Regions from separate parts of the Cytobacillus sp. Hm23 genome, predicted to be linked through region 1. Evidence: predicted binding sites of a transcription regulator. Region 1 holds the regulator's gene; the other holds the start of a gene.
The links. Region 1 encodes LexA, which represses DNA repair genes until DNA is damaged. Its sites were predicted from a motif close to CGAACATATGTTCG; they were not measured.
Positions count from the first base shown of each region.

Region 2: a site for LexA is predicted at 3,666-3,679, ahead of recA (recombinase RecA). Genes of this name have one in related genera too.

Region 1 is NZ_JBPXRQ010000008.1:44,533-52,373, reverse strand. It holds gene ACSVDA_RS06655 (alpha/beta fold hydrolase) at 1-777, opposite strand, end outside; gene ACSVDA_RS06650 (TetR/AcrR family transcriptional regulator) at 954-1,559, opposite strand; gene lexA (transcriptional repressor LexA) at 2,277-2,900, opposite strand; gene yneA (cell division suppressor protein YneA) at 3,143-3,457, shown strand; gene ACSVDA_RS06635 (YneB family resolvase-like protein) at 3,470-4,120, shown strand; gene ACSVDA_RS06630 (DUF896 domain-containing protein) at 4,743-4,973, shown strand; gene tkt (transketolase) at 5,195-7,201, shown strand; gene ACSVDA_RS06620 (YuzC family spore coat inner layer protein) at 7,341-7,763, opposite strand.
Region 2 is NZ_JBPXRQ010000007.1:48,244-56,084, reverse strand. It holds gene ACSVDA_RS05685 (DUF3388 domain-containing protein) at 1-480, shown strand, start outside; gene ACSVDA_RS05680 (helix-turn-helix domain-containing protein) at 501-1,394, shown strand; gene pgsA (CDP-diacylglycerol--glycerol-3-phosphate 3-phosphatidyltransferase) at 1,474-2,052, shown strand; gene ACSVDA_RS05670 (competence/damage-inducible protein A) at 2,200-3,438, shown strand; gene recA (recombinase RecA) at 3,749-4,789, shown strand; gene rny (ribonuclease Y) at 5,551-7,122, shown strand; gene ACSVDA_RS05655 (TIGR00282 family metallophosphoesterase) at 7,202-7,841, shown strand, end outside.

The sequences.
Region 1 (7,841 bases):
CATTAATTTAGGGTGTTTGAAAAGCCATAAAGCAAATTTCTCAATTATAGGTGGGGGAATTTTCATGTAGTCGTAGGCTATACTAAGAGCTATAACTCGTTTAATTCTCTGTTCATGCGCAGCTGCTCTAAAACAGAGCCAGCCACCCATGGACACACCTAATAAGGTTACGTTATTTAACTGAAAGTAATCTAGAACGGCTTTCGTTGGTTTTTCCCACTCATAACTAAGTGCTAAGTCAGATTTTTTTAAGGCACCACCTTGCCCTGGACCTTCAAATAAAATGACCTCATAGTTTAATTGTACAAAATAGTTTGCCATGGAGTATAGCTCTTCCATAAAGGAATCAAATCCTCCATGAATCACAATCGTTCCTCTGCCATTTTTATTGTTAGAGGGTAGTCTCATCGCAGGTAAGAATACATTTTCGTATGGTATGTTATGACGTTCAATATCATGTTCAACAAATAGGTCATTATAAAACATTTCAATGAATGTATCATAAAGTCTTAATTTATCTGGGTCATTCGGATGAGCAAAAAATTCTGCAGCCCTGTAATAAAATGTTCCATTCATTAAGCGTTTTTCATCAATAGCTTTTTCAGCCTGCCTTATCATTTCCTCTTTCCAATCTTCTAACTTTTTTATTCTGCTTGCTGCATCTACCATATCTTCTTTTCGTGTGTATCCCATTGAATACCAGCGATTCATTTGATAGTCTATAATTTTTGTTTTATGAAAATCATGGTATCCTACAGGATAATCAAATTGAGTCATATAATAACTCTCCTTTTCAAATTAAGCTTGTTATTTTGAAAACTAATTGAAGGCAGAAAGGAATTATTACTTTAACGATGCACTGATGTAGCATTTATTTATCTTACTCCAAATTATCAACTGGACAGGTAAAGACTTGATACTTTGCTGATGTCAACATGTGATGGTTATGATCATTACTGATCTGCTAAGCCATTTTTCAGGAAATCAATTAAGTGGTTTAGACTTGATTCATAGTTGTCAGGCTTTGACATATCAGCTACATCCACAATATTAGTGAACAAAAAACCAATTAATGATTGGACGAATTCGAGTGGTAGTGTCTGCCTTATTTCACCTTTGTTATAGGATGCTTCAATGAGCTTGTTCATTTGATCATTATCCTGAAAATTATGCCTTGTCAACGCCTTTTCGTATATGTTAGTTCCTTTCTCTTTAATAAAGCTGTTTGCAAAACGGTTAATATCTGGGTATTCATTGGCAAATTGCATTCCAACTCGGATTTGTGTTTTAAATATCGAAAAAATGTCTTTGGCATAATCACTTGGCTTCATAACCTTGACAAGGAATTCTTGCTTTTTATGAATTAAAATGTCTATGAGATTTAAGTAAAGATCTTCCTTGTTGTTAAAATGATAGTAAAATGATCCCTTACTCATATTCGCCGTCTTCAAAATATGATTTAATGAGGCTTTTTCATAGCCTTTTTCCACAAATTCATTTAATGCTGCTTGCATTAAATCATCTGAGTGTTCGAATTCTTTATTAAATCCTTGCGTCAATTACATCATCTCCTACAAGTTTTTAATCTTAATAGTTAGCTCTGTTCGTAAACTTTGTTGCTTTAGTTCTTTATACTGAAGATATAGACATCGTTACTCAATATACATCGTTTTATATGTGAAATGATGGCACGAAATCTAGTTGTATTCGTGTTTGTGTTTTAGTACGAAAAACACGCTATGCGGAAATGACCTAATAGTTAATGGAGCTTTCTTATTATATATAATAGACCGTACGGTCTAGACCGTCAAGTCTAACTCAAGGTAATAAGCATAAAATTAATGGTCATAGTGAAGGAAATATGAGAGCAAGTTATTAAGCAATTCATTGAATGATAAAGTTAAAACTAAAGACTTTTTTGTGAACTTTGTTTTTTACTAAAAACGGACAGCATTATTAGTTTTATAGGAGATCAATAATTAAAAATGAAGAAAAGGTGTCTCGAACACTATATATACGTGTTTATATCTTAAAACTAAAAGCAGCAACTATTGTGAAAATAGCCAATAAAAATAATTTGGCAGGGAGCTTACTATATGACAAAAAAATCCTTAGCTCAGACGTTCTAAGCTAAGGATTGGATTATAATATGAGATAGTATGAATACGTTAAAGAGCATTGTGGACTGCTAACCTGTATGTTAATCGAACTGATTGGTACAACCTTTTATAATTTGTCAAAGAGTAGATCATACATTCATTATGTAACATCATGTTTTAATGAATGGTACGATACACCCCGATCACTTTTCCTAATATAGCTACATTACGAAGAATAATAGGTTCTAAAGTTGAGTTTTCTGGCTGTAGTCTTATGTAGTCTTTTTCTTTAAAAAATCTCTTAACTGTTGCCTCATCATCTTCCGTCATTGCAACAACGATATCTCCATTGGAAGCAGTTTGTTGTTGCCGAACAATGACGTGATCCCCATCTAATATACCTGCTTCAATCATGCTATCTCCCATTACTTCAAGCATAAAAACATTTTCGTCAGGAGATACAAGTTTATCAGGAAGAGGGAAGTATTCTTCAACATTTTCAATCGCTGTTATTGGTTGACCAGCTGTTACCTTTCCAATGATCGGTACATTCATAACGTTATTTTTTGGAATTACATCAGCAGGATTTAAATCTAATATTTCAATTGCTCTAGGTTTCGTTGGATCTCTACGGATTAATCCCTTACTTTCTAAACGAGATAAATGACCATGAACCGTTGAGCTTGAAGCTAGCCCTACCGCTTCTCCAATTTCTCTAACAGAAGGTGGATATCCCTTTGATTGTACTTCTTGTTTTATGAAATCCAGTATGTCTTGTTGCCTTTTCGATAATTTTGCCATCGTTAGCACCTCATTATAATAATCTTTTCTATGGTTAGCATGTATACCCGTCCATAACATTTAAAAATTAAGATCATCTATTAAGACGATAAGGATATACTAGAAAGATTTTACTTTCATTCATTATAGCACGACTTGTCATGTATAACAAACGTAAGTTCGTAAAATTGTTGACATAAAACATTTGTTCGTATACAATAACTAAAAACGAACATGTATTCTGTTGATCAGGGGGACTTATTATGAAACAATCTAAAATTTACTATATCTTGTTTTTTACTGTTTTTATCGGCTTTGCTTTTGCACTAATTACTTCTTATAAGGATATCGAGAAAAATGATTATATCATTATTAAAGTAGAAGATGGTGATACACTATGGGATATTGCTTCCGAGTATAGTAACAGTCACGATTTGTCAATAAATGACTTTATCAGTTGGGTAGAGGATGTAAATCAAATTGCTCCTGATAGTATTTTTTATGGTGATGAAATTTATATTCCAGTGTTAAAATCAGAAGGTAATAAAATGTATGATACTTATGCTGTTAACAATTAATCGGAGGTAGAAATGGAAAAAGCAATAATATATTGTCGTGTTAGTACAAATAAACAAACACAGGAGACATCATTAACACGACAAAAGGAAGAATTACTCCAGCTTGCAAACAGTTACCATTTTGATGTGAAGAAAGTGGTTGTAGAAAGAGCAAGCGGATATGACATGGATAGAGATGGCATTTATGAATTATTGAATGAAATTAAGGAACAGCAAATCGATGCCCTTTTAATACAAGATGAGACAAGGCTAGGTAGGGGTAATGCAAGAATAGCTTTGCTGCATTTTATTTTAAAAGAAAAAGTTAAAATATATACTGTTCATCATCATGGAGAGCTACAATTGTCTGAAGCTGATTCCATGATGTTGGAAATTGTAAGCATTGTTGAGGAATATCAACGCAAAATACATAATTTAAAAATTAAACGGGGAATGAAACGTGCTATTGAAGAAGGTTATAAGCCAGAGAGGAATTTAAAAAACATCCATGCAAGCTCAGGTAGAGAAAGAAAAGAAATACCTATCGAGGAAATTATAAGGTTACGTCAAAATAATCTCACATTTTCAGATATAGCGGCTACATTACGTGGTCTCGGATTTAATGTGTCAAAAGCAACGGTACATCGACGGTATAAAGAATATATGCATAATAAATTAGAGTAGATGGCTAACAATAGAATGGAAGAATGCTGTAGTATACAATTTAAAATTGTATACTTTTAATACGTTGTTATTGTAAGGCAATTTCGTTAGGCTCTGTTCGTAAGCTTTGTTACTATTGTTTACAAATTAGTACAATATAAGTGACTTTACATGTTAGTCATCGTTGTAGGGAAGAAAAGATGTCACAACCTTTAGTTGAGTCTTAATACGAAAAACAATAATCAATTCGAAAACAGCCTTTCGTAAACTTTTGTTGCTATTATAATAACAAGAAGACAGAAAGACGGAGTTTTGTCGGATCCACAAAATTATAAGTAGTAGAAAAGGTACCACAAAAGCTAGATATAAACGTGCTTAAATCATAGTCTGAAGTGCAACAACCTTTACGAATTTAGCCTATTAAAATGGCACTTTTAGCAATACCATTGTATTCAACTATAGTGGAAGGTTAGATCGTATTATAATGCTATTGACATTATTTTCAACAAAGAGAAGATACGATAAATACTAATTGCATAAGTCTTTAGTTTTTTGTACTAAAACAAAACCGTTGAAAATGAAGCTCTCTTCTTGTAATATGTACAGAACATAATATTCTATTGTATAGAAAGGAAGCATTTACGTGTTATCAAATGAAAAAATTAATCGTATTAACTATTTGTCAAAAAAATCGAAATCATCTGGGTTAACGGATGAAGAAAAACGTGAACAACAGGATTTACGTAAGGAATATATTCAATCGTTTCGTAATTCGATGGAAAATACTTTACATTCAGTCAAAGTCGTAGATAAAGAAGGAAATGATGTTACACCTACAAAGTTAAAAAAGAGTAAGAATAGCCGTTTTCACTAAGGCTATAGTTATTGGTATTCGTAACTTTTTATTTTAAAATCTTCCTAAATTATAAGCTGAATGAAGGAAGTTTAAGGATACATCATAGTATGTATCGTTTTTTGTACATACTATGATAAGATGTTTTCTTGAACAAAATGTATCTTTTTTTCACAATGTATGTACATTTGTTCATTTTGAATATATGATATGTACTATAATGATTGAAAGGGTGGTATTTTATGTCACTTAATATTGATGATTTATCTATTGCTGCAATCAGAACTTTATCGATTGATGCAATTGAGAAAGCTAACTCAGGACATCCTGGCATGCCGATGGGAGCTGCTCCTATGGCATATACGTTGTGGACTAAATATATGAACCACAACCCGTCTAATCCTCAATGGTTTAATCGTGATCGCTTTGTATTATCAGCTGGGCACGGATCAATGCTATTATATAGCTTATTACATTTAAGTGGTTATGACGTAACGATGGATGATATTAAAAACTTCCGTCAATGGGGAAGCAGAACACCAGGACACCCAGAATATGGGCATACTGCTGGAGTAGAAGCAACAACAGGGCCACTTGGTCAAGGTATCGCGATGGCTGTTGGTATGGCTATGGCTGAAAGACATATGGCATCTACATATAATAAAGATACATTTAATGTTGTAGATCACTACACGTATACAATTTGTGGTGACGGTGACTTAATGGAAGGTGTATCAGCTGAGGCAGCATCGCTCGCAGGTCACCTTAAGCTAGGACGTCTAGTTGTGTTATATGATTCAAACGATATATCTTTAGACGGTGACCTCGATAAGTCATTCTCTGAAAGTATCAAAAACCGTTACCAATCATACGGCTGGCAGTATATTCGTGTTGAAGACGGTAATGATATACAAGAATTATCGCAAGCAATTGAAGAAGCGAAGGCTGATACTGACCATCCAACGATGATTGAGATTAAAACAGTCATTGGCTACGGAGCACCTAATAAGTCAGGTAAGTCAGCAGTACACGGATCTCCACTAGGTGCAGATGAGTTAAAATTAACGAAAGAGGCCTACAACTGGACATTTGAAGAAGATTTTCATGTACCGTCTGAAGTGTACGACAATTTCTCAGATACTGTGAAGGATGCTGGTAGTAAAAAAGAAGATGAATGGAACCAAATGTTTGCTCAGTATAAGGAACAATACCCTGAATTAGCAGTACAACTAGAAGCAGCTATTACAGGAAAGCTTCCAAGTGGTTGGGAAAAGGAATTACCAACTTATGAAGAAGGAAGTAGCTTAGCGACAAGATCCTCTTCTGGTGAGGTATTAAATGCTATAGCTAATAGTGTTCCACAATTTATAGGTGGATCTGCTGATCTAGCAGGGTCTAATAAAACAATGATTAAAGAGTCAAATGACTTTATGCCAAATTCATATGAAGAAAAAAATATATGGTTTGGTGTACGTGAGTTTGCCATGGGAGCTGCTCTAAACGGCATGACACTTCATGGTGGTGTGAAAGTATTTGGTGGGACTTTCTTTGTATTTTCTGATTACTTGCGTCCTGCCATTCGCTTAGCAGCTTTAATGAAATTACCAGTAACTTATGTATTTACGCATGATAGTATTGCTGTTGGTGAGGATGGACCAACTCACGAGCCAGTTGAACAGCTGCCAGCACTACGTGCGATGCCTGGTCTTTCAGTCATTCGACCGGGTGATGCGAATGAGACAGCTGCAGCTTGGCAGGTGTCAATTGAAGCTACTGATAAGCCACACGCACTTGTGCTTACACGTCAGAACTTGCCTACTTTACCAAACACGAAGCGTGATGCATATGAAGGTGTAAAGCGAGGAGCATATGTTGTGTCTCCAGCAAGTAATGACAATGTAGATGCATTGCTATTAGCATCTGGTTCAGAGGTTAGTCTAGCTGTTGAGGCGCAGAAGTCATTAGCTAATGATGGCATTCATGTATCAGTTGTTAGTATGCCGTCTTGGGATCGTTTTGAAGAACAACCACAAGAATATAAAGATGCTGTTTTACCTAAAAATATTAAAAAACGTTTAGGTATTGAAATGGCTTCTTCATTAGGCTGGGAAAGATATACTGGCGATGAAGGTGATATTTTAGCGATCAATCAGTTTGGCGCATCTGCACCTGGAGAAAAAATAATGGCAGAGTATGGTTTTACAGTTGAAAATGTAGTAAACAAAGTAAAGAACTTAATACAAAAATAAGCAAAAGAGGGCCTTTTTAAAGGGCTCTTTTTTTTAGGCTGCTTTCGCATAGATTTTATTAATTAAAACGAGATTATACTGTTGAGTAAAACATCTGTTTAGGAACTAAAGCAACAAAGTTTACGAAAAGAGCCTTTTTTTAACTTCTCCAACGTAAAATAATACTTAAATGGCAACAATCAATTCCACTAGTTGCTAAAATAAAAGTGATTGTAATACCATCTGGATTAAATGAACATTCAACTTCTGAAGTAATACCTGTTGATTTAATTAATTGTTCAACTTTATTTAACTGAGACTCTTGAGCGGCGGTCATGACCTGATGTGCAAATTCCTTAGAGTAAGCAATTTTATTTAGAACTAAAGCAGCCTCACTCATCAACTTTTGCATTTCTTTTGCGGATTTACTAAACATTGTTGTGTCAACAGGAGGAAATTGTCTGTTGTTATATGGGTGTCGACTAGTATGGTTTACATGATAGTCATTAAGTAACTGAGGGGAATTATATATTATTTGATAATGACATGCATTAGGATCGAAATTAACTCGGGATGTAAACACCTTATCATACCTCCTTCACTATTTCAGTTTAGCTTTTTTTGATCGGCTTTTTTAGCACTAATATTACTTTACACGAAT
Region 2 (7,841 bases), on a different contig from region 1:
GTCAGAGATGAGCTCGGCGTATTAGTTGATTTTATGGCAGAATTATATAAACAAGAAGGTCATAAATTAATCGGTATACGTGGTATGCCAAGAGTTGGTAAAACTGAATCAGTCGTAGCTGCGAGCGTATGTGCAAATAAGCGATGGTTATTTGTATCTTCAACATTGCTTAAGCAAACGGTCAGAAGTCAGCTAATTGAGGACGAATATAACGAAAATAATCTATTTATTATTGACGGTATTGTGTCAACGAAAAGAGCTTCAGAACGCCATTGGCAGCTAGTTCGGGAGATTATGAGGCTTCCAGCTGTCAAGGTAGTTGAGCATCCGGATATATTTGTTCGAAATACTGAATATACGATGGACGATTTCGATTATATTATTGAACTACGGAATAATCCTGAAGAGGAAATAACGTACGATATCGTTGAACAACCACAAATGTTACAAGAATCTAGCTTATCTACATTTGATTTTTAGCAAATTGGAAGGTGTTTTCATTGACAGAACTAGGTAAAAGATTAAAAGAAGCAAGAGAAGAAAAAAATATTAGCATAGACGATTTACAAAAGTTAACGAAGATACAAAAACGTTATCTAATCGGAATTGAAGACGGTAATTATGATCGAATGCCTGGACAATTTTACGTGCGTGCCTTTATCAAATCGTATTGTGAAGCAGTTGAGTTAGATGCTGATCTTATTTTTGAACAATATGAAAATGAACTCCCTAGCTCATCTAATTCAGATTTACCTGGTCAGCTGTCGAGAGTACAGAGTCGTAAACAGATTTCACCAACAACAACTTCAAAAGTGGCAGATATGCTACCAAAAGTATTAACAGGAGTATTTGTTTTCGGCCTTCTTATAGGGATCTACTTCATCGCGCTGAATTTTTTAGGTAATACAGATGGTACTCCAGCGCAGGAAAGTGGAGAAGATCGTGAAATTGTCCTTGAAGATAATTCAGAAGAAAATGATCCAGTTGAAGAGGTGGGCAGCGAGCCTGCAGCAGAAGACGCTGATCAAGAAACTGATGTACAGGATGAAGAAGTGGACGAGCCTGAGCAAGCTGTAGAACAGGTGCTAGAATTAGTAAGTGTGCAAGGCGCTAATTCTTCCATGAAGTTATCTAATACAGAAGAATTTAATTTAGAGATAAAATCAACTGGAAATACTTGGATTACTCTTAGAAATGACCAAGGTGAACAGTTTTATTATGACTTCTTAAATGAGGATGACCAACCATTGTCCTTCGATATGAGCAAAGAAAATAAGATATCACTAAAGTCAGGCTATACACCAGTAACAGAAATATATATAAATGGAGAACTGGTAGAGTTTCCAAATGAGGGAGGAACAACCCAAACTATGGAAATCCTCTTCAATAATTAATAAAGTCATCATTTTGATGGCTTTTTTGACTTATTCTGATATATTATTGTACATGTAAGTTTTGAAGGAGGAAGAATTTGTGAATATACCAAATAAGATTACCGTTTCACGTATTTTGTTAATTCCAGTGTTTTTGGTGATTATGCTTGCACCGCTATCCTGGGGACAATTACAAATAGGCGGAGGAGAGATACCTGTTACTCATTTCATTGGTGCTATCATTTTTATTATTGCATCCACGACTGATTGGATTGACGGATATTATGCAAGGAAATATAATCTCGTCACCAACTTAGGAAAATTTTTAGACCCTCTAGCTGATAAGCTATTAGTGTCAGCGGCGCTTATAACACTCGTTCAGTTTGAATTGGCACCTGCATGGATGGTCATAGTCATTATAAGTAGAGAATTTGCCGTAACAGGTTTACGACTTGTTCTAGCAGGTGGTGGTGAAGTTGTTGCTGCAAACATGCTTGGCAAGATTAAAACATGGACGCAAATTGTAGCCGTTTCTGCATTGCTATTACATAATATTCCTTTTGAAGCATGGTCGATTCCATTTGCTGATATAGCACTATGGATTGCGGTATTTTTCACAATTTGGTCTGGGTGGGACTATTTTGCGAAAAATAAACATGTATTTGCTAACTCAAAGTAAACCAGAATATTGAGATGATGCACCGAAGTAGTAAATTTTATGAGGATGAGACGGGTTTTCTTCTCATCCTCATAAAGTTAAAGGAACATAATGTAGCAGTCTTCAACCTGCTATAACACATACTATTTTTACGGGGGGGGGGATGACATGAACGCTGAGATTATAGCAGTTGGATCAGAGTTATTATTAGGACAAATTGCGAATACAAATGCACAATTCCTATCGAAACAATTAGCAGAGCTAGGAATTAATGTTTATTTTCATACTGTAGTTGGTGATAATCAAGATCGGTTAAAAAGGGTCGTTGAAACAGCAAAACAGCGATCAAAATTGATTATCTTCACTGGAGGGTTAGGCCCAACAAAAGACGATCTAACTAAGGAAACGATGGCATCTATGCTAAAGCAACAGCTAGTCACACATGAACAATCACTTAAAAGAATTGAATCGTACTATGAAAAAGTAAATCGTAAAATGACAGACAATAACAAAAAACAGGCTGTTATTCTAGAAGATGCAACGGTATTGCTTAATGACCATGGGATGGCACCAGGAATGGCTATAACGAAGGATCAAGTTACATATATGCTATTGCCAGGCCCTCCAAAGGAAATGCAACCAATGTTTTTGAAATACGGGACAGAATATCTCAATAACCTCTTAGGTGTTCGTGAGAGAATCATATCTCGCGTATTAAGATTCTTTGGAATTGGTGAGTCAAAGTTGGAAACTGAGATTGAAGATTTGATTGATAAGCAAGAGAATCCAACGATTGCTCCGTTAGCATCTGACTTTGAAGTAAAACTTCGATTGACAGCTAAACATTCCTCAGTAGACATAGCTAATGAGCTTCTTAATGATACAGAGCAAGAAATACTAAGTCGTGTTGGTCAATATTTTTATGGTTATGAAAACACCTCACTATTAGAACATGCGGTAGCTGTTTTACAAGAAAAAAAAATGACGATAGCGAGCGCTGAAAGTTTAACTGGAGGCATGTTTATGAGTGAGTTAATAGCTGTTCCTGGTTCTTCATCTGTAGCTAAAGGTGGAATTGTAGCTTATACGAATGATATGAAGGAAACATTACTCAATGTTAACCGAGCGACACTTGTACAGGAAGGCGCCGTCAGTAAAAAGTGTGCACAACAAATGGCTGAGCATGTGAGGAAATCATGTAACTCTGACTGTGGAATTAGCTTTACTGGAGTTGCTGGGCCACAAAGCATGGAAGGTAAAGATGTAGGAACGGTCTTTATTGGGCTTTCGATTAATGATCAACCTACAGAAGTCTATTCATTGAAATTGGCTGGTTCTAGACAAATGATTAGAGAAAGAGCTATTAAATATGGATACTATTATTTACTCAAACAATTGAAAATATAATAAGCCATGGGCTGCCAACTTTTGTAGTTTCTTTGAATTACACGAATATAATTAGTACGATGGGCATCCTTTCTAAGAGATGACTGTTTAGTAAAACGATATCTATGTATGCTAGTTAAGGAACCATAGCAGCAAAGCATACGAAAAGAGCCTAAGTTTTAGACCCCTAATCTACTTTACCCAACAATGTTCTAGTTTGCCTGATTGAATTCATTTTTGAATAAAAACGAATAGATGTTCGTTTTTTGCTTGGCAAATGTCCAAAAACAAGGTATAGTATAAGTAGTAATGGAGATGAGGAGGAATAAATGTGAGTGATCGTCAAGCTGCATTAGATATGGCGTTAAAGCAAATAGAAAAACAATTTGGTAAAGGATCAATAATGAAGTTAGGTGAACAGTCGGAACGTCAAATCTCTACCGTTCCTAGTGGTTCATTAGCATTGGATGTTGCGCTTGGAGCAGGTGGTTATCCACGTGGCCGTATCATTGAAATATACGGACCTGAAAGCTCTGGTAAAACAACAGTTGCTCTTCATGCGATTGCTGAAGTGCAAGAACAAGGCGGTCAAGCTGCATTTATCGATGCTGAGCATGCGTTAGACCCTATTTATGCACAAAAGCTAGGTGTTAACATAGATGAACTATTGCTATCTCAACCTGATACAGGTGAACAGGCGTTAGAGATTGCTGAAGCACTTGTAAGAAGTGGTGCTGTTGATATTTTAGTCATCGATTCAGTTGCAGCGCTCGTTCCAAAGGCTGAAATTGAAGGGGAGATGGGAGACGCTCATGTTGGCTTACAAGCACGTCTTATGTCTCAAGCCTTACGTAAGCTTTCAGGAGCAATAAATAAATCTAAAACGATTGCTATTTTCATTAACCAAATTCGTGAGAAGGTTGGTGTTATGTTTGGGAATCCGGAAACTACACCTGGTGGTCGTGCGTTAAAGTTTTATTCTTCAGTACGTTTAGAGGTTCGTCGAGCTGAACAATTGAAGCAAGGAAATGATATTGTAGGTAATAAAACGAAATTAAAAGTAGTAAAGAATAAAGTGGCACCTCCGTTTAAAATAGCCGAGGTTGATATTATGTACGGTGAAGGAATCTCCAAAGAGGGAGAAATTCTTGATATGGGCTCTGAGCTCGATATTGTCCAGAAGAGCGGGTCTTGGTACTCGTTTGAAGGTGAACGTCTAGGGCAAGGGCGAGAAAACGCTAAACAATTCTTAATGGAGAATGCGGACATATCAAAACAAATACACGAACAAATTCGAGAACACTACGGCCTTAACAATACAACAGAGCCGGTGGGCGACGATTCTCAAAGTGAACTCGAATTCAAAGAGTAAACAACATAAGCTGTAAAAGAAGGATACTTCATGTAGTATCCTTCTTTTTCATTTAAGCTGTTTTCGTATTAATAAAAAAAGAGCTAAACACAAATATAGCTATCGCTCGGGGCATCTTTTCTTCTCAAAGGTTATGGACGTCATATAAAACACATCAGTTATTTAAATGTAAGTGAAAAAATGCAACAAAGTTTACGAAAAGAGCCTTCATTTATCATTAGTTCTATTCAATAGCTTACAACAACAGGACATAGTATGGTAAACCATCTACCAGTTTATAAGGTGGTAGGACCAAGGTTTGAAGAAAGTCTGTCGCTGTTCAAGTCAAGGTTTGTGCACTCTCTTCCAATATTAAGGAAAGATGGCAGTGGCAGGCCTTGACAATAAAATTACCCACCTTTACAATTAGTATGTATATTATACATGTTTGTTAATATTACAATTGTTACTATTAAGAATTTTTTCAAACAAAATTGGAGGACAGATAGGAAGAAGGAGCAATCGGTTGGTGTCAGGTGCAAGTGCAATGAAATAGTTGCCTCGTACTTATGAAGCACACGATGAAATTACTTGTGTAGGTATTTAACAATAAATTACCAACGATATTGAGTAAATTCACAGTCTTTTTCCAGGCTTATAACAGCCTCTAGTATTGGAACTTGAAAAGCCATTGTGCATGTTGGAATTTATTAAGGGAAAAATTACATGCCGACAGTTTGAATCTAGCAAGAAACAAGTATATAGCAAGAGGAGGTGAAATGATGGACAATCTCAATCCCATTATAATCATCGCCATTTTGCTTGCCATAGTCGGTGCAGTTGTTGTTCTTTATATCTCACTTGTTCGTAAATCTAATGAGGCGAAAATCACAAGCGCAAAAAGCGCTGCTGAACAAATTATTAACGATGCAAATCGAGAGGCTGACGCGCTTAAAAAAGAAGCGCTTCTTGAGGCAAAGGATGAAATCCACAAACTTCGAACAGAAGCAGAAAAAGAAATTCGTGATCGAAGAAGCGAACTAAAAAAACAAGAAAATCGGTTAATGCATAAGGAAGAGAATCTTGATCGTAAGGATGAATCTTTATCTAAGCGAGAGAGTGTGTTAGAAAAAAAGGAGGATTCTCTAGGTCAAAGACAACAGCATATTGAAGAGATGGAAAGCAAAGTGGAAATGATGTTTAACAAACAACGTACAGAGCTTGAACGTATTTCTAGTTTGACACGTGAGGAAGCGAAACAAATCATTCTTAGCAATGTTGAAAAAGAGCTTGCACACGATGTTGCGATTACGATCAAAGAAGCAGAAAGTCGCGCTAAAGAAGAAGCTGATAAAAAGGCAAAAAACATTTTATCATTAGCCATTCAACGTTGTGCGGCTGATCATGTAGCGGAATCTACAGTTTCTGTCGTAAATCTGCCTAATGATGAAATGAAAGGACGTATCATTGGTCGGGAAGGTAGAAATATTCGAACTCTAGAAACGTTAACAGGTATTGATTTGATCATCGATGATACACCTGAAGCAGTGATTTTATCTGGCTTCGATCCGATTCGACGTGAAACGGCTCGCATTGCTTTAGATAAGCTTGTTCAAGATGGACGTATTCATCCTGCTCGTATTGAAGAAATGGTTGAAAAATCGAGAAGAGAAGTGGATGAATATATTCGCGAAATTGGTGAACAAACGACATTTGAAGTAGGTGTACATGGGCTCCATCCAGATTTAATCAAAATATTAGGTCGACTTAAGTACCGAACGAGTTATGGGCAAAACGTGTTGAAGCATTCAATGGAAGTCGCATACTTGTCAGGATTGTTGGCAGCTGAGTTAGGTGAGGATGAGTTACTAGCTCGTCGAGCAGGCTTACTTCATGATATTGGTAAGGCTATAGATCATGAGGTGGAAGGTAGTCATGTTGAAATTGGTGTAGAACTAGCTATGAAATACAAAGAGCATCCAATTGTTATTAATAGTATAGCTTCACACCATGGTGATACAGAGCCTACTTCTATTATTGCAGTATTAGTAGCTGCTGCCGATGCATTATCTGCAGCAAGACCTGGAGCAAGAAGTGAAACACTTGAAAACTATATAAGACGTCTCGAAAAGCTTGAAGAGATTTCTGAATCATTTGATGGTGTTGAGAAATCATTTGCAATTCAGGCGGGGCGTGAAGTTCGAATTATGGTTAAACCAGATTCGATTGATGATCTGGAAGCTCATCGATTAGCTCGTGAGATTAGAAAGAAAATCGAAGATGAGCTCGATTACCCAGGTCACATAAAAGTGACAGTGATTCGGGAAACACGAGCTGTCGAATATGCAAAATAAAGTGGTTTTTACCACTTTATTTTTTTTGTTTTGGCAAAACTGATAATAAATTGTACAAATATATAAAGGGGTCGAAAAAATGAAAATATTATTTATTGGAGATGTAGTTGGCTCACCAGGAAGAGATATGGTTAATGAATATGTTCCTAAATTAAAAAAGAAATACCTTCCTTCAGTTACTATTATTAATGGTGAAAATGCAGCAGGGGGTAAAGGGATAACTGAAAAAATATACCATGGTTTTATTAAGGCTGGAGCACAAGCGGTTACACTTGGTAATCATACGTGGGATAATAGAGATATATTTGAGTTTATTGACTCTGCGAAATACATGATACGCCCTGCAAACTTTCCAGAAGGTGTACCAGGTAAAGGCATCGTTTATATCCCTTGTGAAGGTCGTGAGGTTGCCATTATTAATTTACAAGGAAGGACATTTTTAAATCCAAATGACTGCCCATTTACAAAAGCAGATGAATTAATTGAAGAAGCAAGAAAGCGAACCAAAATCATTTTTGTAGATTTTCACGCGGAAGCCACGAGTGAAAAACAAGCAATGGGTTGGTATTTAGATGGAAGGGTATCTGCTGTTGTAGGAACGCATACACATGTGCAAACGGCTGATCATCGCATTCTACCTCAAGGTTCTGCATATATAACTGACGTAGGTATGACAGGTCCATATGATGGAATATTAGGTGTTGACAGAGAAGCAGTTT